DNA from 2 places in the Leisingera sp. UBA4491 genome. Region 1 is predicted to be linked to the other one. Evidence: riboswitches for the same ligand, from Rfam matches in the RefSeq annotation. Region 1 holds a riboswitch; the other holds the start of a gene.

Evidence for each region. A riboswitch is a leader RNA that binds a small molecule or an ion and turns the genes downstream of it on or off. The one in region 1 is predicted to bind cobalamin.
Region 2: another riboswitch for cobalamin. It lies ahead of B2P87_RS18945 (CbtB domain-containing protein); the one in region 1 lies ahead of B2P87_RS09950 (aromatic ring-hydroxylating oxygenase subunit alpha).

Annotation. Positions count from the first base shown of each region.
Region 1 is NZ_DGNN01000017.1:147,930-155,253, reverse strand. It holds gene B2P87_RS09975 (DUF6638 family protein) at 1-1,114, shown strand, start outside; gene B2P87_RS09970 (hypothetical protein) at 1,117-1,383, shown strand; gene B2P87_RS09965 (DUF1523 family protein) at 1,395-2,039, shown strand; gene B2P87_RS09960 (TetR/AcrR family transcriptional regulator) at 2,111-2,650, opposite strand; gene B2P87_RS09955 (dihydrofolate reductase family protein) at 2,666-3,202, opposite strand; cobalamin riboswitch at 3,474-3,672, shown strand; gene B2P87_RS09950 (aromatic ring-hydroxylating oxygenase subunit alpha) at 3,780-5,015, shown strand; gene B2P87_RS09945 (hybrid-cluster NAD(P)-dependent oxidoreductase) at 5,020-6,105, shown strand; gene B2P87_RS09940 (MATE family efflux transporter) at 6,188-7,324, opposite strand, start outside.
Region 2 is NZ_DGNN01000030.1:22,650-29,973, reverse strand. It holds gene cobF (precorrin-6A synthase (deacetylating)) at 1-308, opposite strand, end outside; gene B2P87_RS18955 (hypothetical protein) at 382-885, opposite strand; gene B2P87_RS18950 (CbtA family protein) at 951-1,649, opposite strand; gene B2P87_RS18945 (CbtB domain-containing protein) at 1,654-1,824, opposite strand; cobalamin riboswitch at 1,859-2,070, opposite strand; gene B2P87_RS18940 (DUF1636 family protein) at 2,206-2,541, opposite strand; gene cobA (uroporphyrinogen-III C-methyltransferase) at 2,538-3,272, opposite strand; gene B2P87_RS18930 (cobyrinate a,c-diamide synthase) at 3,269-4,588, opposite strand; gene cobM (precorrin-4 C(11)-methyltransferase) at 4,593-5,387, opposite strand; gene B2P87_RS18920 (cobalamin biosynthesis protein) at 5,384-5,761, opposite strand; gene cbiE (precorrin-6y C5,15-methyltransferase (decarboxylating) subunit CbiE) at 5,758-6,945, opposite strand; gene B2P87_RS18910 (cobalt-precorrin-6A reductase) at 6,944-7,324, shown strand, end outside.

The DNA.
Region 1 (7,324 bases):
CCCGCTGCTTCATGTGAAATTCTCCACCAGCCGGGACATCCTGCGCCGGTTCATCGAAGTGAATGAACGCCAGCTGTTTGCGCTGACCGCGACCGATGCCGTTGCCGGCGAGCTGGTGAATTCGGTGTTTGAGGTCACCTCGCCCGCGAAGCTGTTCGACATCCGCCAGGTGCGGATCGAGGCGGATACCACCAAGGGTACGCTGCGCCATGCGGACCGTCTGGCGGAGCTGGTGGAGCGGTTCAAATCAGGTGAGGACGCCTGGTTTGATGATGATCTAATCGGGGAGATGATTGCGACGGCGGAGCAGACCGGCGATGTGACCCGCAATCCGGTGCATTTGGAACATGAGGTCTTTGAGCAGGGCAATTTCTGGACCGCGCATTTCGGCGGGCTTTACCTGTTTCAGGACGTGGAGCACCGGGCGGTGATTGCAAGCGGGGCAAAGCCCGAAGGCGTGCCGCTGAAACATGTGTTCGATCTGAGTGAGCGCAATGCGATTGCCCGGTTCCTGGAGCTGAACCGGCTGGCGGAGCCGGTGATCCGGGCGCGCGGCGTTGATGGGGCCGCGATCCTGCGGCAGAAGATGGGGTTTCTTGCGGTGTCCGTGCTGACCGAGAAGGGGCGGGACCTGACCGGCCTGTCACGCTCGGACCTCAGGCGGATGGCGGCGCGGCACGCTGATGAGCTGCCGGCGGAGTTTGACGGGCTGGCGGCGCTGGTGCGCTGGGCCGAAGGGGGCGGCAGTTGGCCGCGGATCACCTCGGATCATCCGGCCTATTTCTATAGTCTGCGGGCGTCGGACACGCCCTGCCGCGACTTGGTGAATATGCTGCTGGCGGAGCTGTGCCCGCATGATTTCCGGCAGATGTTCATCTGCCACAAGGAGGAATTCTACCGCCAGTACCGCGGCTGGCCGGAGACCAAGAAGGCCTATGCGGCGGAGTTCCTGGCGCGGGAGTATGCGGTGGACAAGGCCGGCGCGCGGCAGGCGCTGTTCGGGCATGAGCCGGATATGGAGGGGCGGATGCCTAAGCTGCCGCGCAGCCAGCGCCAGGGGCTGGTGGAGCGGGTCGGCCCCTGGGGCGCGGTGAACCGGGTGAGGGGGCGCTAGAGATGTTCGGCTTTATCCGCCTGATCCTGATCCTGTTGGTGGTGCTGACCTTGGCCTATGGCGCGGTGTCGCTCTACTCGCGCGAGGTGCGGCGGGCGAAGCTGAAACGGCGCTGGAAAGACAAGGGGTTGACCGGCGACCGTGCGGCCTTCATCCAACGGGGGCTGAGGCAGTATGACCGCTCGTTCCGGCGCAAGCTGATCCTCCTGGTCTATATCATCCCGCTGGGGGCCATCGCGCTTCTGGTCTATGTCATTAACTTCATGTGAGGAGCTGCCCGATGCGTTTCATCAAATGGGCCTTCCTGATCACCTTCTGGGTGCTGTTCGGTGCCTTCCTGCATTACACGCTGCCGCAGTACGACGTGGTGCGCATCGTCAACACTTACGAGGAGCGGCAGGAGCTGAACGACTGGACCCGCCTGTTCTGGTCCAAGCCCGACGACCAGTCGGCGCAGCTGATCAACCGCGATGTGCAATTCATCCAGGGCGTGCGCCCCAGCGGCCGCGCCATCGTCTACCGCAATGAGGACACCGGCTGGAGCTGGCCACCCTATTTCAAGTTCGACACAGCCAATCTGTACACCGACGCCAATGACAGCATCTCGACCAAGGCCAACCCGGAGTGGGTGGCGGTGATGCATTACGGCTGGCGCAACGAGTTCCTGTCGATCTTCCCGAATGCGGTGTCGATCAAACCGGTGGCAGGGCCGGAGGACAAGCCGACCAATTGGTTCAGCATCATCTTCCTGGTGCTGCTGGCCGCCATCCTGTGGGCCATCTATGTGCGCTGGCGCCGGTTCCGCCGGGCGCGGATCGACCCGATGATTGAAAGCGCAGAGGACAGCCTCTATGCCGCGGGCGATGCGATTGCGGAACGGCAGGGCCGCTTCCGCCGCTGGCTGGACAGCTGGAAATCGAAGTGAAGACGGGCCGCCGTTCGGGCGGCTCTGCAAGGCGAAAGCGGATGCGCGGGCCATGATTGGCCCGCGTATTTTCATTCGATACGGTCGAGCACCCAGTCCAGTGCGGGGGTGAAATCGTCAATCTTCAGCGCCGCTCCCGGTGCCGCGGCGGCTGCAAAGGCGAAACCGTGCGTGTAATCCACGATGAGGCAAAGCAGGGTGCGGGCGTCCGCTCCGGTCACGCCTGCGGCGGCGATTTCTGCCTCGATAAGCTGCGTCAATCCGGTCAGGGAGGGGCCGATCAGGGACGGGTTTTCCAGGATGCATTTCGCGAGTTCCGGGTGCCGGGTCACCTGGGCGCAATAGCGGGTCATCAGGTCCCGCAACCGCAGCTTGGGCGTTGCTGCCATTGACGGGGTGTCTGACCCTTCAAACGCAGTTGCGACGAGGCTGGCGATCATCTCGTCCCTTGTGCCGGCGTGATGGGCAACGGCCATCGGGGTGACGCCAAGCGCCTCGGCCAGCGCCTTGAAGGTCAGGGCCTTGCTGCCGCCCGTGTCGAGCAGCTGCAGGGCCTGCCTCAGCACATCGTCCTTGCTGAGGGTCCGGCTGCCCTTGGGCGGGCGTCCCATCCGCGGGGGCATCGGTCAGATCACCCGGAACGTGGTCTGCACCATGCCGGCGGGCAGGATCCGGGAGCTTGCCACCTTGAGGTCGATGTCGCGGTCCAAGCTGCCAAACAGGGGGATGCCGCTGCCGATCAGGATCGGGATCGTTGTGATGGTCAGATCGGCGATCAGCCCCTGGCGCAGGAAGGACTGCACCAGCCGGCCGCCGTCGATATAGGCGCGGGTCCAGCCTTCTTCTTGCAGGTCCTGCATGAGGTCTGCGGGCGCGGCGGTGCTGAGACGCACCTTGTCCTTCAGCTCCTCGGGAATGTCCTGCCCGGTCAGGCTGCTGCTGAGGACCACAACCGGTTTGCTGTAGGGCCATTGGCCGAAGCCGAGGAGGGTGCGGAAGGATCCTGTTCCCATGACCAGCCCGTCGACGCCGTCCATGAACGCGGCAAATCCGCCATCGCAGTCTTCGGCGGCGGGCTGCTTGGACAGCCAGTCCAGAGAATGGTCCTTGCGGGCCACGAAACCGTCGAGGCTGGTGGCGATAAAGACGTGGCCGGTGGTCATCGGCTGCTCCTGTGTTTCATTAAACTATACGATATATAGTTTAATGCATCCCGCTTTCCAAGAGGCCGGTACCGGGAATGCTGGCTGCGAATCGGCTCGGTGCGGCAGGCAGCGCCTAACCGCATGAAAGATAAGCGCTTGCCGCAAACGGGCTGGCGAGTGCCGGTTTGAGTTTCTATACATTCCTGTCCCGCCGGGCACGGCAAACATGCATGTCTTTTTCCGGTTTCGGCGGGTCGGATTTGTCTCCGCGCAACGGCCGCGTTTAGGGCAATTTGCGCCTCAGCAAGGTGCCGCCCCCTGGGGCGGAGAATTGGGAAGCTGGTGAAACTCCGGCACTGCCCCCGCAACGGTGACCCCGGGCAAGGCATGGCAAAGACCACTGAAGCATGCGCTTCGGGAAGGTGCCAGGCCCCGCCGCCGAATGGCCCCGGGACAGTCCGGAAACCAGCCTTGCCACGAAAACGTCAACCGCGGGCGGCGGCGGGGCGGTTGCGGGCGCGTGGCCTGTGATCTCTCTCCTCATGCCTGCAGCCAAGCCAACCTGCCGCGGGGATGCGGCAAAGGAGAGAAGCAGATGCTTCACGACAGCGAGATCCTGGCCAGACTGGTGGCCCGTCAGAAAAACTATTCCCTGGAGCAGGCATTCTATACCGATCCGGGCGTGCTGGATCTGGACATGCGCCAGATCTTCTACCGCGAGTGGCTGTTTGCCATTCCCGCCTGCGAGATCCCCAAGGCCGGCAATTTCGTGACCCATCAAGTCGGCGCCTACAATGTCATCATCGTGCGCGGCACCGATGGCGAGGTGCGGGCCTTCCACAACGCCTGCCGCCACCGCGGCTCGGTTGTGTGCAAGGCCAAGAAGGGCAATTCGCCCAAGCTGGTCTGCCCCTACCACCAGTGGACCTATGAACTGGACGGTTCGCTCTTGTGGGCGCGCGACATGGGGCCGGATTTCGACGCGTCCAAGCACGGGCTGAAGCCGGTGCATTGCCGCGACCTGGCGGGCCTGATCTACATCTGCCTGGCGGATGAGGCGCCGGACTTCGATGCTTTCGCCGCTGTAGCGCGTCCCTATCTGGAGCCGCATGACCTGGCCAACGCCAAGGTTGCCTATGAAAGCTCGATCATCGAGAACGGCAACTGGAAGCTGGTCTGGGAGAACAACCGCGAGTGCTATCACTGCGGCGGCAACCACCCGTCGCTGTGCCGGACCTTCCCCGAAGATCCCTCGGTGACCGGTGTTGAGGGCGGCGAGACCCCGCCGCACCTTCAGAAGCATTTCGACCGGATCGAGGCGGCGGGTATTCCGGCCCAGTTCCAGATCGACGCGCGCGGCCAATACCGGGTAGCGCGGATGCCGCTGAACGAGGGCGCCGAGAGCTATACCATGGACGGCAAGGCGGCTGTGGCCAAGAAGCTGGGCCGGGTGCCGTTTGCCGATGCGGGGACGCTCCTGGAATTCCACTATCCTACCACCTGGAACCACTTCCTGCCGGATCATTCCATCGTGTTCCGCGTCACCCCGATCAGCCCGACCGAGACCGAAGTCACCACCAAATGGCTGGTGCACAAGGATGCCGTCGAAGGCCAGGACTATGACCTGAAGCGGCTGACCGAAGTGTGGGTTGCCACCAACGACGAGGACCGCATCGTGGTGGAGGACAACCAGCGCGGCATCAACTCGCCCGCTTATGAGCCCGGCCCCTATTCGGAGGTGCAGGAAAGCGGTGTGATCCAGTTCTCCAACTGGTATGCCGAGCACCTGACCCGTGCGCTGACCGGCCGCAACTTGATCGCGGCGGAGTAACGGCATGGGACTGCAGGCCAATTTCGAGACGCTGGACGAAACCCTGGCGTGGAAGGACGACGAGATGCTGGAATGCGTCTCTGTCGTGCCGGAAGCGCCGAACACCGCCACCTTCAGCTTCCGCGCGCCGTCCGGCGCGTGGTTCAAGTATCAGCCGGGCCAGTTCCTGACGCTGGAGCTTCCGGTGCCGGGCGGCACCGTCTGGCGCACCTACACCATCAGCTCCTCGCCCTCGAGGCCGCTGTCGATCTCGGTCACGGTAAAGGCGCAGGCCGACAGCATCGGCACCCGCTGGATGCTGGACAACCTGAGCCCGGGCATGTTCCTCAAGGCCTCCGGTCCGGCGGGCCTGTTCACTCTGCCGAAGCGCCCGAACGGCAAGTTCCTGTTCATCTCGGCGGGTTCCGGCATCACGCCCAGCCTGTCGATGACCCAGTACCTGTTTGACCGCGGCCAGTCGCCCGATGTCAGCTTCATCAACTGCGCCAAGCGCCCCAGCGAGATCATCGCGCGGCGCCAGCTGGAGGGCATGGCGGCGCGGGTGCCGGGGATCAAGCTGCATTTCGTGGTCGAGGAGGACGACCCCTATCAGGTCTGGACCGGCTACCGCGGGCAGCTGAATCAAATCATGCTGGGCCTGATTGCCGGCGACTACCTGGAGCGCGAGGTCTACTGCTGCGGGCCGGATCCGTTCATGCAGGCGGTGCGCGACATGCTGAACGGCCTGGGCTTCGACATGGAGAACTACAATCAGGAAAGCTTTGGCGCGCCGGTGGAGACCGAAGCCGATGTGCCGGAGCTGGACGATGTGGTGCCGGAAGAGACCGCGGCGGCAGAGATCACCTTTGCCGCGTCGGGCGTCACCGCCACCTGCACCGAGACCGATACGGTGCTGGCGGTGGCCAAGGCGTCGGGCCTGAATATCCCGTCGGGCTGCACCTTCGGCATCTGCGGCACCTGCAAAGTCAAGAAGACCGCGGGCGACGTGCATATGGTCCACAACGGCGGCATCTCGGAGGAGGATGTGGAGGCAGGGTATATCCTGGCTTGCTGCTCCAACCCGATCGGCCGGGTTGAGGTCGAGATCTGAAGGCCCAGGGGCGCGCGCCGGATCCGGTGGGCGCCCTTTTCCGTGGCTCGGCCCCGGATCAAGCGTCCAGTGCCGCAGGGCGTCACCAGCCGCGGCGGCCCAGCAGGGCATGCAGCCGGTTTTGCGGCGCAAAGGCATCGACCTGGGCAGGCCGGGTGAGGCCCCGCAGCACCCGGTGCACCAGCAGCGCGCCAAGCCCGGCAAAGATCATCCCGCCGGCGGCCTGGCCTGCCAATACTCCCGGCGCACCGGCCAGGTAGCCGCCCAGCACCGCCAGCGGCCAGGTGCCCAGGGTGTGGCGGCCCCAGTTGATCCAGGTGGAGTAGACCGGGCGTCCCAGGTTGTTGAAACTGGCATTCTCGACAAAGATCGCCCCGTTGAAGAAATAGGCCAGCGCCAGCGGCCCGCAGAACAGGTATATCAGCCTGCGGGTCTCTCCGGTGGCCGAGAACAGGTCGGCAATCGGCGCCCTGAGCGCAAACAGCACCGCCGCCATCAGCAGCACATAGACTGCGGTAAAGGTGATGCCGGCCGCAAAGGCCTGGCGGACGCGGGCAAATTGGCCTGCGCCGAAGTTCTGGCCGATGATGGGGCCGATGGCGCCCGACAGCGCAAAGATCACCGAAAACGCCACCGGCATCAGGCGGCCGATCACCGCCATGCCGGCGACGGCCTCGGTGCCGAACTGGGCAATTTCGCGCAGCACGATGGCGTTGCCGACCGGGGTGGCGATATTGGTCAGCACCGCCGGCACCGCAATCGAGCGGATCGTGCGCAGGTCGCCGGCAATCTGCCCGAAGCCAGGCCGCATGAACCCCCGGTGCACCCGGATCGCTGGCCAGAAAGCCGCCGCCAGCATACAGGCCCGGGCCAGCACCGAGGCAATGGCCGCCCCGTCCAGCCCCAGCCCCAGGCCAAAGATCAGCAGTGGATCCAGCACCGCATTCAGCCCGCCGCCGTAAAGCGTCGCCACCATCGAGCGGCGCGCATCGCCATGGGCACGCAGCACCGCCATGCCGGTCATCGCCAGCGCCATCACCCACATCGTCGGCAGGATGATCCAGACATAGCGCATCGCCAGGCGCAGCACCTCGCCCTGGGCGCCAAGCAGGGTCAGGATCTGCTCCAGCCAGGCCAGCACAAGGATCGGCATCACCAGCCCGGTCAGCACGCCGATGGCGGCGACGCTGGTGGCGTAATGCCGGGCCAGATCCGGTCG
Region 2 (7,324 bases), on a different contig from region 1:
CCGTCGGGCAGGTTGGCGGTGATGGTCTGCCACCAGATCTGTGCGATGGCGTCGTGCCAGTCGTCCACCCGCTTGCGGTAGCTTTTGGTGGCCTCGTCGCGCACCGGCAGGACAAACTCCACGATCTTGGGGCCATCGCCCTTGATCGCGCGGTTGCAGATCTCGCGCCTGAGCCCGGCCAGGTCGTCCTTGCCCGCGCCCTTGTTGGGGATCAGGATCAGATCCTGCGCGTTCAGCGCCTCAATCGCCTGCAGCGTGATGTGCTGCGGGTTGCCGGTGCCGATGCCAATCAGGGAAAGCTCAATCATGACGGGGCCTTTCACGTGAAAACACGGCCCCCTATGGAGCCGCGCCGTTGGTGTTGCAAGCCTGGAATGGCGGTCAGGAGCCTTCGCCGCCTGCCGGCACGGTCAGCGTGGCCGCCACCGGCTGGCCGTCGACCACCAGCTGGCTGTGGCTGTTGGTGTTGAGCGAGACCGTGACCTCGGCTCCGCCGGGCAGGGCGGGCAGATGCATCCAGCCGGCATAAAGCCGGGCGAGTTTTTCGCCGTTCACATAGACATGCGCATGGCCTTCGCCGTCCGCGTCCGCGGCGGAGGCGTTCTCGGGCGCAAAGCGGAAGTTCTGCGGGATCACCTGCAGGTTCCAGCCGGTCATCGGGTCCTTGTGCAGCTGGATGGCAACGCTGGGGGCATCCGGGCCTGCGGGCAGGCTGACCGATTGGGAATGGTCATGCGCCGCCATTCCGGCAGAAGTGCCGCCGTGGTGCGCCGGGTCGCCGTGGTCATGGCCGTCAAAGGTCACGCCATTGCCGGCGGCGATCACAAAACCGGCGCCGCCGCCGAACACCAGGCCGATGGCGAAAAGAGCGAGAGAGCGGGACATATCGGAATCCTTGGAAATGAAAGTCCCCGCCGGTTGGGACCGGCGGGGATCATGTCAGGCTAGGATCAGGCGGCAGCTTCTGCGCGTTTGCCTTCTGCCTGCCAGAAGTATCCGGCAAAGCTTCCCAGCAGCACCCAGGCGGCCATGCCGACGCCAAAGGCGCGGGCGGCAAACAGTGCGCCGATCTCGGTCGGAACCGGGCCGGAGAAGCTCTCGGGCTCGGGCGCGCCGATGATATGCGGGGCCATCAGCAAGAGGGCCGCGATCAGGTAGCTCACCAGGTTTCCGCCGAAGGCGATCAGCCACATGGCCACGCCGGCGGCGGCGACGGTGATCGTCCACCAGATCTGGCGCGCACCGACGTCAGCGGCAGCGACACCCGGCACTTCCGGCGCCAGCGACAGGCCGGGCGCAAAGTGGAAGGTGATGAAGCCCGCGAGACCCCACAAGAGGCCGGTGCGCGCGCTGATCTCATGGCCCTGGCGCTCGGCCACGGACATCAGCGCCGCCATCACCAGCGCATAACCGGTGTAGGTCAGCATGGTGAAGACGATGCTGAGGCCATCGCGCACAGGCTCGGCGAACAGGCCGGGCAGGTCGGGATGCGCGGTTACGGGGTCAGCGCCGAAATGCACCAGCTCGCCGCCCTCATAGAGTTCGGCGTGGAGCAGCACGGGCTGCACGAAATACAGCTGCAGCAGGGCGGTAATCAGCCCTGCTGCAGCACCAGCGAACAGGCCGCTGGTCAGAATGCGACTGAACATGGCCTTAGTGGCAGGGGAAGCCGGTTGCGTGGCGCACGTCATGCGCGGCGTCATGCAGGGCGGATGCCTGAACATGGCCGGTCAGCGTGATGATCCCCAGCCCCAGAACCACGGCAAACAGAGCCGGAATTACACTGGTGCCAGCGGCAGAAGCCTTAAGCGTCTTGGTCGTCATTTCTTGTCCTCCTCACCGTCACACCCGACGGTATAAGTTGCGTTCCCATACGGCCGGTCTCCTGACTCGCGGGTCGCTGCTGCCTGCCTCCTTCCCGGCTTGCGCCAGTGGTAATGGCAGGCCGCTCGCCGCTCACAGTCGCGGGGGCGGTTGAGGCTTCGGTGCCGCGATTTGGTCCACCGTCCTCATTCCCGTTTCAGTCCCAGTGCTTAGGCACCATCAGACACCGTATCCGTTGGTAATGCCCCGCGCGGCTGAGTCTGGTCAAGGACGAAACCGCCAATCCGGAGTGCTTCCGCGTCACGGGGCACAGGATTCCTGGTTGAGGGAAGGCGCACCAGGGCGCGGGAAAAGAATGTGCCGCTGCCCGCCGCGGGCGGATCAGCCGAGATCAGCCGGGATGCGGGCAATCGCCTTGAAGCGCAGCTGGCCCAGCGGCCGGGCATCGGCAAAATTGCCATCCAGACTGTCGCCGTACATCCGCAGGAAGGTGAGGATGTCCGGCAGATCCCCGGCGGTGATTTCCCCGAACAGATAGGCGGTCTTGCCGCATTGCCGCACCGCCAGAGTCTGCGGCCTTTGGCAGCCGGACATGCAGTCCGCCTGCTGCAGCCGCACCTTCACCCCGGCCGCTTCCAGCGCCGCGGCGAGCTGCCCGAACAGGGCAGGGTCCGCGTCGCGGCAAGTGCGGCACAGGGTGAGGGTGGGCAGGCTCATGCGCCGGGCAGTTCCTGGTCGGCCAGCGGCCCGTAGAGGATCAGCACCGGCGCCTTGGTCTCCATCGCGCGCAGCACCGCGGGCAGTTCGCCTACATTGTGGCAAAACAGTTTCTGCTCCGGCGTGGAGACCCCCAGCGCCACCAGCGCGTGGGTGTCCGCGGGCAGTCCCGCCTCCATCAGCTTCTCCGCCAGCGCGGCAAAGGTGCTTTTGCCCATGTAAACCACGGTGGTGGCGTGCGGGTCGGCCAGCGCCGCCATGTTGAGGTCATCGGGCAGCCCGCCGGTCACGTCATGGCCGGTGATGAACTGAAGCCGCCGCGCGGTCAGCCGCCGGGTCAGCGGAATGTTCGCCGCCGCCGCCGCCGCCGAGGCCGCGGTAACGCCCGGCACGATCTCGAACCCGATGCCGGCCGCACGCAGGGCGGTGATCTCTTCCTCCAGCCGTCCGAAGACACCGGAATCGCCGGATTTCAGCCGCACCACGTTAAGGCCGCTCTGGGCGTAATCGACCAAAAGCTGGCTCACATGGTCCTGCTTGGGCGAGGGGCGGCCGGCCCGCTTGCCGACGCCCACCAGATCGGCGTCGGCGCGGGCATGGCTCAGGATCGGCCCCGACGACAGGTCGTCGAACAGGATCGCATCCGCCGCCTGCAGCCGCTTCACCGCCTTGACGGTCAGCAGCTCCGGGTCGCCGGGGCCGGAGGACACAAAGGAGACAAACCCGCTCATGCGCGCTCTCCCGTGATCAGGTGGAAGAAGGTGCCGGTGACGTTGCCCTTGATCGAGCCTGTCTCGGGCACCGGGCCGCCGTCGGCATCCATGACCTGCGCCAAGGGCGCGTCGGGTTCTTCCAGAATGGTGGAGTAATGGAATTCATGGCCGCGCAGGGCGGTGCCTGCGCCAAAGCCCGGCATCCCCGCCTGCAGAATGGCGCGGCGGTAGCCGAGGTGGAACTTGCGCTTCTCATAGGAGGTCACAAGACCCAAGAGGCCCAGCATCCGGTGGCGGTTGCCTGCCTTGTCGATCAGCGCCTCGCCCAAGGCCATGTAGCCGCCGCATTCGCCATGCACCGGTTTGGTCTCGGCGTGTTTGCGCACGCCCGCGCGGAAGGTCTCCGCCGCCGCCAGCGCCGGCCCGTGCAGTTCCGGATAGCCGCCGGGCAGCCAGACCAGATCGGCATCCGCCGCAGGGGCCTCATCCGCCAGGGGCGAGAACGGCAGGATCTCTGCCCCCGCCGCGCGCCAGCCTTCCAGAAGATGCGGGTAGGTGAAGGAAAACGCCGCATCGCGGGCCAGCGCAATGCGCTGGGCGGGCGGTTCCGGCAGACTGGCCTGCGCGGGTGCGGGACCCGCCAGGGCTGCTGCCTTGATCGCGTCGAGATCGACATTCTCGCGCAGAAAGGCCGCATAGCCAGCGATGGCGGCTTCCAGATCGGGATGTTCCACCGCCTGGATCAGGCCAAGATGCCGCTCCGGCAGCGCCAGATCGCCGCGCCGGGGCAGGGAGCCCAGCACCTTGATGCCTGCTTTCTCCATCCCCAGCCGCGTCAGCCGCTCATGCCGGGGGCTGGCGACGCGATTCAGAATGACACCGGCAAAGGGCAGTTCCGGGTCATAATTCTTGAACCCCAGCGCGGTTGCCGCCGCCGACTGCGCCTGGCCGCCCACGTCGATCACCAGCACCACCGGCCAGCCCATTCGTTTGGCGGTCTCGGCAGAGGAGCCAAAGCCCGACTGCCCGCGCGTCGCCACACCATCGTACAGGCCCATGGAGCCTTCACCGACGCAGATTTCCGCCCCTGCCGACTGGCTGGTGACTGCATCCAGCAGCGCGCCGTCCATCGCCCAGGTGTCCAGGTTGAAACTGGGCCGTTTGGCCGCTGCGAGGTGGAAGGCCGGGTCGATATAATCCGGCCCGCTCTTGTAGGGCTGCACGGTCAGCCCGTCCTCGGCCAGCGCCCGCAGAAGGCCCAGCATTACGGTGGTCTTGCCAGTGCCAGAGGAGGGCGCCGAGATCATCAGTCCGGGAGGGTTCATATTTGTCATGGCCTCAATCGTCCCCATGGCTCCAGCTCGACCACGGGCTGTCGGCGCTCTGCGGCCGGTAGCGGCGGTCGTAGTCGGCGGAATAGAGGCAGCTTTCGTCAAAGCCCTCGCCCTTCAGCACCGGCCCCACAAGGATCAGCGCGGTGCGGGAGATCTTCTCGTCCAGCGAGTCCTTCAGGGTTTCGAGAGTGGCGCGGATGATCTGCTGATCCGGCCAGCTGGCGCGGTAGACCACGGCGACCGGGCAATCACCGCCGTAATGCGGCGTCAGGCTGTCCACCACATGATCCAGATTGCCGATCGACAGGTGGATCGCCAGCGTGGTGCCGGTCCGCGCAAAATTCTCCAGCGACTCGCCTTCGGGCATTGAGGATGCGCGCCCCGGCGTGCGGGTCAGCACCACTGACTGCCCAAGGCCCGGCAGGGTCAGCTCGGTTCCCAGTGCGGCAGCCGCAGCGGCAAAGGACGGCACGCCAGGGGTCACGCTGACCGGGATGCCCTCAGCCTTAAGGCGGCGGATCTGCTCGCCCATCGCGGACCACACCGACAGATCGCCGGAATGCAGCCGCGCCACGTCCTGTCCCGCCTCATGCGCCGCCTTGATTTCCGCCACGATGGCATCCAGGTCCATGGCCGCGGTGTTCACGATTTTCGCGTCCGCCGGGCAGTGGCTCAGGATCTCCTCCGGCACCAGCGAACCGGCATAGAGGCACACCGGGCAGGCGGCTATGATGTCGCGCCCGCGCAAGGTCAGAAGGTCGGCAGCGCCCGGTCCGGCGCCAATGAAGTGAACGGTCATGGCTCAAGTCTTTCTGCTATGGCCGCGGTGGCAAGCCCATCCGCGGTGACAACTCTGGGGGCGAGAAGGCGTGATCTGGCGCCCTTCACCCCATGGCGCGCGCCCGCCAGCGCCGCGGCTTCCGCCAGCGACCCGGTGCCGAACCGCGCCTTGATCCGGGGCGAGCAGGTCAAGGTCTGCTCTCCGGCAATATCCTGTTCCTGTAAGGCAATCACCGGCAGGCCGATGCTGCGCGCGAACTCCTGCATGGCAGGGGTTTCAGCTTTTTCGGTAACGGACGCCAGCGCATCCACCTGCGCGCCGGTCAGCGCCAGCGCCGCCTGCAAATCCGCCGCCGTGGCCGTGCTGCGGAACCCGATGCCTGCCACCTTCATCGCGTGACGCTCCACTGGATGACGGGCCGGGCGCGTTCCCAGCCGCGCATGGTGCCCAGCGGGCCGGCTTCGGCGATCTCCGCTTTCAGCAGGTGGCCGCCGCGTTCCGCATGGGCGCGCATCAGCAGGGTTTCGGTCTCCAGCGTGACGCCGTTTGCGACCAGCCGGGTGCCTTCGGGCAGGATGTCCCACAGATGGTCCAGCAGTGCTTGCGAGCCGCCGCCGCCGATGAAGACGCAATCGGGCAGCGGGTGGCCGTCCAGCACGGCGGGCGCCTTGCCCAGCACAGCGGTCATCCGGTGCTCTATCCCAAAGGCGGCGGCATTGGCGCGAATGTTTTCCAGCCGGCTCTCCCGCGGCTCAAAGGTGATGGCCCGCGCCCCGCGCGCCGCCAGGCACCACTCGATCGAGACCGAGCCGGAACCGCCGCCGATATCCCACAGGAGTTCTCCCGCGCGGGGCGCCAGCGCCGACAGAGTCAGCGCCCGAATGGGGCGTTTGGTGATCTGGCCGTCGCTGGCAAAGAGGTCATCCGCTAGGCCGGAGGCCTGCGGCAGCCCGTTCTTGCCCAGGGCTTCAACCGCCACGGCTACAGGCGCCTGAATGTCCTGCAGATCAAAGCCTTGGGCCGCGGCGCAACGCACCCGCTGCCGCGGCCCGCCCAGGCACTCCATCACGGTCAGGGTTGAGGCGCCAAAGCCCGCATCTGCCAGCCATTCCGCCAGCTCAGCCGGGGCCACGCCGTCGCGGAGGGTGCAGATCACACGCGTGCCATTCCCAAGCAGCGCACGCAGCCGCGCATATGGCGCCGCGTGCAGGCCGAGGCACAGCACCTCTTCCAGCTTCCAGGCCAGATGGTTCGCCGCCAGCGCAAAGGTTGAGGAAACGGGGTGAGAGATCCACTCGCCCGCCTCCATATGCCGCGCCAGCGAGCCGCCGGCGCCATGCCAGAACGGATCGCCCGAGGCCAGAACGGCCACCTTGCGGCCGCGCAGCTCCAGCACCGGATCAATGGAAAACGGCACTGGCCAGGGCTGGCCCTTGCTGCCTGCGTCCGCCAGCTCCAGATGCCGCGGGCCGCCGAATATCACTTCAGCCTCTGCCAGCGCCTTCCGGCTTGCATCGCTGAGGCCTTCCAGTCCATTTTCGCCCAGACCAATGATTGTCAGCCATGGATCAGACATGACACGCATCCTTCTTCTGGGCGGCACCACCGAGGCCTCGGCGCTGGCCAAGACCCTGGCCGGGGCGGGTATGGATGCGGTGTTTTCCTACGCGGGCCGCACCGCGCATCCCGTCAGCCAGCCGCTGCCCACCCGCGTCGGCGGCTTTGGCGGCATAGAAGGATTTGCGGCTTACCTGGAGGCCGAAAACATCACCCATGTGGTCGATGCCACCCATCCGTTTGCCGCACAGATGAGTTCCAACGCGGTCCACGCCTGCGAGGCGGCGGGTGTGCCGCTGTGCGCCTTCGAGCGCCCGGCCTGGCAGGCGGGGGAGGGCGACCAATGGCTGCACACGGACAGCATAGAAGAGGCCGTCAACGCGCTGCCTGATACGCCG